DNA from 2 places in the Arthrobacter sp. NPDC058288 genome. Region 1 is predicted to be linked to the other one. Evidence: riboswitches for the same ligand, from Rfam matches in the RefSeq annotation. Region 1 holds a riboswitch; the other holds the start of a gene.
The links. A riboswitch is a leader RNA that binds a small molecule or an ion and turns the genes downstream of it on or off. The one in region 1 is predicted to bind glycine.
Positions count from the first base shown of each region.

Region 2: it holds a riboswitch for glycine, as region 1 does, so the genes downstream of both, ACFVWT_RS10035 (L-serine ammonia-lyase) here and gcvP (aminomethyl-transferring glycine dehydrogenase) in region 1, are expected to answer to the same signal.

Region 1 is NZ_JBHVYH010000004.1:27,649-31,055, forward strand. It holds gene ACFVWT_RS12795 (MFS transporter) at 1-1,033, opposite strand, end outside; gene ACFVWT_RS12800 (TetR/AcrR family transcriptional regulator) at 1,103-1,642, shown strand; glycine riboswitch at 1,792-1,890, shown strand; gene gcvP (aminomethyl-transferring glycine dehydrogenase) at 2,093-3,407, shown strand, end outside.
Region 2 is NZ_JBHVYH010000002.1:271,795-275,201, reverse strand. It holds gene lipA (lipoyl synthase) at 1-502, opposite strand, end outside; gene ACFVWT_RS10035 (L-serine ammonia-lyase) at 519-1,931, opposite strand; glycine riboswitch at 2,159-2,256, opposite strand; gene ACFVWT_RS10030 (Lrp/AsnC family transcriptional regulator) at 2,330-3,331, opposite strand.

The DNA.
Region 1 (3,407 bases):
CGAACAGGCCGGCAACCACGGTGGCAACCAGGGCCGGGATCATGGCGATTCCGGCCTCCGTGGGCCGCTGGCCCTCCAGCAACTGGAGGTGCTGGGCCAGGAAGAGGATGAATCCGTTGAAGGAGAAAAGCGCCAGGACATTGGCCGTGATGGCCGTGCTGAAGATCCTGTTTCCGAAGAGGCTAATGTCCAGCAGCGGACTGGACAGCTTCCTCTGGCGTCGAACGAAGGCGTAGCCCATGAGCAGCCCGAAGCCGATGGCCGCTGCCGGGATGGGATGGAAGCCCTCCGTTGCCAGCGACTTGATGCCGTAGACCAGCGGAACCATTGTCAGCAGCGACAGGGCGATGCTGGCACCATCCACCGCTCCTGGCCGGGGGTCCCTGGACTCGGGAATCAGGGCCGGGCCAAGCAGCAGGATGGGCAGCATGATGGGCACGGACACCAGCAGGATTGCGCCCCACCAGTAGTGCTCCACGAGCCAGCCGCCAAAAATCGGCCCCAGTGCGGCGCCGCCCGAGAACCCCGCCGCCCATATGGCGACAGCCAGCCTGCGCCGGTTGGGATCCGGAAAGATGTTGCGGATCAGGGACAAGGTGGACGGCATGAGCATCGCACCGAAGAATCCGAGTGCTGCGCGGCCGGCGATCAGCCATTCTGCGCTGGGGGCGAAAGCAGTGGCCGCCGACACCGCGGCGAAACCGGTGCTTCCGATCAGCAGGAGCCGGCGGCGGCCGATCCTGTCGCCGAAACTTCCCATGGCAACCAGGAGGCCGGCAAGGACCAGGGGATACGCGTCAACGATCCACAGCAGCTGAACGCCGGTGGGCTCAAGGCTGCCGGCAATGGCGGGCAGCGCGAAAGTCAGCGCAGTGTTGTCCACGGCGACCAGGAGAACCGGGAACATCAAAAGCGCCAGGGCCAGCCAGTCGCGCCCCGGCTTCGGAATCGGGGAGCGGCTGCCGACAGCGGCGGGCGCTGCGGAAGTGAGGCGCTGCGTGGCCGGCGTCGAAGGTGACTGCGAGTTTCCCATGAATATAACTGTACCGTCTGGACGGTATAGTTAAGAAATGATCCCGGGCCACCGGGCATGATAGGAACCATGGCCAGAAAACCCGTTGCCCGCGAGGCTGTGCTCGACGCCTTTGAATCCCTGCTGATCGAGGTGGGTGAACGCGCCGCCACGCTGGATGCCGTGGCCCGGCGGGCAGGGGTTTCCAAGGGAGGGCTCCTGTATCACTTCCCGAACAAGGAAGCCATGATTTCCGCCCTGCTCGAGCGCATGGACCGGCTGGTTGCTGGGGATTTGGACGTCATGGCCAAAGCTCCGGAGGGGGCCGCGGTCTACTTCATTAAGTCCTCGCTCTGGGCAGACACTCCGCTGGACCGGGTCTTTGTGGCGGCCACCCGGCTCGCCGAAGTCGCGCACCAGGAAACGCTGCATCGTTTCGCGGCCGTCCAGGGAAGCTGGCTGGAGCTTCTGGCCGGAGACGTCGGCCCGGCCATGGCCAAGGCCGTGCTGTACATGGGTGACGGCCTCTACTTCAATGCCATGCTGGCCAGCGGACCCGGCGCCGCCCCGTCCGAAATGAGCGGCGACGTCGACAGCCTGCTGGCCGCCGTCGAACGCCTTCGCGGCTGACGGCGCCACGAGGGCGGGGGTCTGTCTTCCGGTACCCCCGCGACCCGGGCCGTAACGCGGCATCGGACTGGCCGTGGAGTTTGCAGACTGGACCTACACGTAGGACAATTGACGCTGTGACTGTTGTCACCGCTAACTAAATATGCCTTTGATCTGCGGCGGGAGAGTTCTGCAAGTAGGTACAAGCAGGCGCCGTAGGAGCAAACCCTCCCCAGGAATCTCTCAGGCCCATGTACCGCCGCGGCAAGGCAACTCTGGAAAGCAGCATGCTGTCCGTTTGTGTCCCAACCCTGTTGGAGGCAACAAGCCAGGACGCCATGCTCACCGACGGTGCAAGCGGAGCTGTGCGAGAGCACGGTCCTGCGGAAACTCTCAGGTCCAATACAGAGCGGGGAGGAACCCGGACCACTGCGGCGTACCCTGCGCCGCCATTAGTAATGGAGTTCCTTCGTGACGGTTAGTTCAGCCTCCACCACCTTCGTCGACCGGCATATTGGCGCCCGCCGCCAGGCCGACATCGACACCATGCTCAAGTCCGTCGGCTACGACACCGTGGACTCGCTGGTAGACACCGCGGTCCCCAAGGACATCCGCCAGGAAGTCGCCCTGACGTTGCAGGACGCCCTGAGCGAGGTCGAGGTACTGGCCGAGCTGCGCAAGCTGGCTGCCAAGAACAAAACAGCAGTACAGATGATCGGCCAGGGCTACTACGACACGGTGACCCCGGCAGTGATCCGCCGCAATATCCTCGAATCCCCGGCCTGGTACACCGCGTACACCCCGTACCAGCCCGAGATCTCCCAGGGCCGCCTTGAGGCACTGCTGAACTTCCAGACCATGGTCCAGGACCTTGTGGGCCTGCCCATCGCCAACGCCTCCCTGCTGGACGAAGCCACCGCTGTGGCTGAAGCAGTCCTGATGATGCGGCGTGCCAACAAGAACAAGGCCGCCCACGACGGCAAGACGGTCCTGGACGCCGATGTCCTGCCGCAGACCATCGCCATCGTCAAGGGCCGTGCCGAGGCGCTCGGCTTCGAGGTTGAGGTGGCGGACCTCTCCAAGGGGCTTCCCGACGGCGTCATCAACGGCATCGTGCTGCAGCAGCCGGGCGTTTCCGGCCGGGTCTTCGACCACGCCGCCGTTATCGCCGCCGCGAAGGAGCGCGGCGCGCTGGTCACCGTTGCGGCCGACCTGCTCTCGCTGACCCTGATTACCCCTCCGGGTGAGCAGGGTGCGGACATCGCCGTCGGCTCCACCCAGCGCCTGGGTGTGCCGCTGTTCTTCGGCGGCCCGCACGCCGCGTACATGGCCGTGCAGAAGGGTCTTGAGCGTTCCATGCCCGGCCGCTTGGTGGGTGTGTCTAAGGACAACGCCGGCACCCCTGCCTACCGCCTGGCCCTGCAGACCCGCGAGCAGCACATCCGCCGCGAAAAGGCCACGTCCAACATCTGCACCGCCCAGGCCCTGCTGGCCATCGTCTCCTCGATGTACGCCGTCTACCACGGCCCCGACGGACTGAAGGCCATCGCCGAGGCTGTCCACAGCAACGCCCGCACCCTGGCAGCGTCCCTGCAGGGCGCCGGCCTCGAGGTCCTGCACGGCAGCTTTTTCGACACCATCACCGTCCGCGTCCCGGGCAAGGCCGCTGACATCGTCGCCGCCGCCGAAGCCAGGGGCATCAACCTGCGCGGCATCGATGCCGACACCGTCGGCATCTCCACTGATGAAACCACGACGCCGGAAACCGTCGCCGCCGTTGCCGCCG
Region 2 (3,407 bases), on a different contig from region 1:
CCGCGATGTGCTCGGGCTTGCCGGAGAAGTCCGGGATCAGCAGCTCGACGCCGGTGCCCGGGTTCAGCTCGTGGATCTTCCGGACCGTTTCGGCGTAGAGCCAGACACCCTCGTCGGCGAGGTCGTCCCGGGCCACGCCGGTGACGGTGGCATAGCGCAGCTGCATGGCCTGCACACTCCGGGCCACCTTGGTGGGTTCGAACATGTCCACCGGGGAGGGCTTGCCGGTATCGATCTGGCAGAAGTCACAACGCCGGGTGCACTCGGACCCGCCGATCAGGAACGTGGCTTCCTTGTCTTCCCAGCACTCGAAGATGTTCGGGCAGCCGGCCTCCTCACAGACGGTGTGCAGGCCTTCCTTCTTCACCAGGTTCTTGAGCTGGACGAACTCCGGGCCCATCTGGACCTTGGCCTTGATCCACTCCGGTTTACGCTCCACCGGTGTAGCCGCATTGCGCTGCTCAATACGCAGCATCTTCCGGCCTTCTGGTGCCAGTGTCATAGTTCTCTTTTTTCCTTTAGCATTCGACGACGTTGACGGCGAGGCCGCCCATCGCGGTTTCCTTGTACTTGGAGGACATGTCCCTGCCGGTTTCTCGCATGGTCACGATCACCTCGTCCAGGGACACCCGGTGCGTGCCGTCACCCCACAACGCCATCTTCGCGGCGTTGATGGCCTTCGCCGCCGCGATCGCGTTCCGCTCAATGCACGGGATCTGCACCAGCCCGCCGATCGGATCACACGTCAGCCCCAGGTTGTGCTCCATCGCGATCTCCGCGGCATTCTCCACCTGCGCCGGAGTCCCGCCCATGACTTCGGCCAGGCCCGCGGCCGCCATCGACGACGCCGACCCCACCTCACCCTGGCAGCCCACCTCAGCCCCCGAAATGGAGGCCTGCTCCTTGTAGAGCACCCCGATAGCCGCGGCGGTCAGCAGGAACTTCACCACCACATCATCCCGGTCCTGCTGCGTGGCCACATCCATCCCCGGCGCGAAATGCAGCGCGTAATACAACACCGCCGGGATGATCCCGGCCGCCCCGTTCGTCGGCGCCGTCACCACCCGCCCGCCCGAGGCGTTCTCCTCGTTCACCGCCAGCGCGATCAGGTTCACCCACTCCTGCCAATACTTCGGATCCCGGTAGGCGGGGTCCTGGCCGCGGTTCTCCTTCAACAGGCGTTCGTGCCAGTCCGGCGCCCGACGGCGGACCTTCAGCCCGCCCGGCAGCAACCCCTCCCGCTTCAGGGACACCGCGACGCACTCCTCCATCACCGAATAGATGTGCAGCAGGCCCTCGCGGATCTCCTGCTCCGAGCGGGAGGCCCGTTCGTTGACGAACATGATCTCCCCGATGGACAGGCCCTTGGACTGGCACCGGCCCAGCAGCTCCGCCGCGGTCCGGAACGGCAGCGGCAGCTCCTTCTTCGACTCGTCCAGCTCCTTCAGCGCCGCCTCTTCCTCGCCCTCGCGGACAATGAAGCCGCCCCCCACGGAGAAGAACGTCGCCTGGTGCAGGACTCCCCCGCCGGCATCCGTGACGGTGAACGTCATCCCGTTCGTATGCCGCGGCAGGATCGTCAACGGCCGCAGCACCATGTCCTTCACCCCGTACGGCAGCGAAACCGCACCGGCCAGCTCCAGGGTCCCGGTCTCCGCGATCGCCGCGAGCCGCTCCTCCACCTCCGCGGGGAGGATCTTCTCCGGGTGGTACCCCTCCAACCCCAGCAGGATCGCCGTCATCGTCCCGTGACCGTGACCCGTCGCAGCAAGGGAGCCATACAAATCCACCCGCAACCCCGCCACCTCCTCCAGGGCACCGGAGGCCCGAAGCTCCTCAGCGAACACCGCGGCAGCCCGCATCGGACCCACCGTGTGCGAACTCGAAGGCCCAATCCCAATGGAAAAAAGATCAAAGACACCAACAGCCATAGCCGGGATTCCTCAGTTGCCCGGGCGCGGCAGGGCAGCGGCCTTGGACGGGAGGGATGGCGTAAGGGTCACGGGGAACTCCATAATTCAGGTGGCGCAGGGCGCCACGATGATTCGGGTTTCTCCCCGCTCTGTATCTGACCTGAGAGTTTCCGCGGACCCTGCTATTTACAGGAACCGCTTGCACCGTCGGTGAGCCCGGTAACCGGACTACTTTCCAGAGTTGCCTCGCCGCGGCGGTACGTGGGCCTGAGAGATTCCTGGGGAGGATTTGCTCCTACGGCGCCTGCTGAACGTACCGGCAGGACTCTCCCGCCGCAGATCAAAAGCGTGTATCACTTGTCGGTGACACGGCTCACACACTAGCCGCTGCCAGAACAACATGCAACAGAGTTACTTCACACGGGGTGTTCTTCCCGCACCGGCTGTTCCGGAACGCCGTCGCGGTACCTCACGGTGCTGCGCTTGAAGATTTCGGCGTAGATGGAGGACCGTACGGACGTCACCCCGCCCACCCCGCGGAGGCCCTCCAGCAGCAGCCGCAGCTCCTCCAGGCTTTCCACCGCCACTTGCGCCAGGACGTCCTCGCCGGAGGCGGCAGCCCAGCGTGTGGCGGCCAGGCCGGCCAGGTAGTTTCCCGGTCCCGCTGTTCCGGTGCGGGTCACGGTGATGAGGGATTCAACCGGAAGCCCCAGCACGGCGGGATCCACCACCGCCCTGATGAACAGCGCACCGGAGCTGGTCATCGCTTCGAGCCGCCGGCTGACTGTCGCCTTGGAGATGGACAGCTCCGATGCCAGCTCGTCCACGGTGGATCTGCCGTTGCGGTGGAGGAGCTCCGCCAGCGCCAGGTTGGTTTCATCAAGGGGCGCCCCGGGGAGCCCGCTGCGGATCCCTGCCAGCTGGCCGTCCTCGTCGCGATGGAGCGCTGCGTACTGCTCTTGGTCCAGGACGTCCGGCTTCCAGCCGCTGGGCGTCCGGAAGTATTCCAGGAGCGGTGTCATGGCGAAGGATAGGACGCCGTCCACGGCGGCCAGGCGGTTGTAGAGGAGGTCGCCCAGTTCGTCCGGGGACAGGAACAGCTCGGCCACAGCCTCGTTCGTGCCGGACAACGCACTGACCCATGAGGACTCTTCAAGCGAGGCAAGCCATGTGCACACTCCGCGGAGGTCCCGGGGGGCTGCCGTCACGCGGAGCAGGAAGGCAGAGCGCGCACTGACGGAGGAGGGGTTGATGAACGAGTTGGTGCGCACCACCCCGGACTCGAGCAGCTTATTGCCGCGGCGGGCCACGGTGCGTTCCTGCTGCCCCAGGACATCGGCGATCAGGCGCCAGGGGGCGCGGCCATTACGCACCAGCGCGGCTACGATCTGCCGGTCCAGGGCATCAAGCTGTTCCATGTTCCGGCTCCTTTCAGTGCGGCAGGGAGGTACGACGCCGGCAGGCGGCGTCCGCTGAACGGTACCGGAGAAGCGG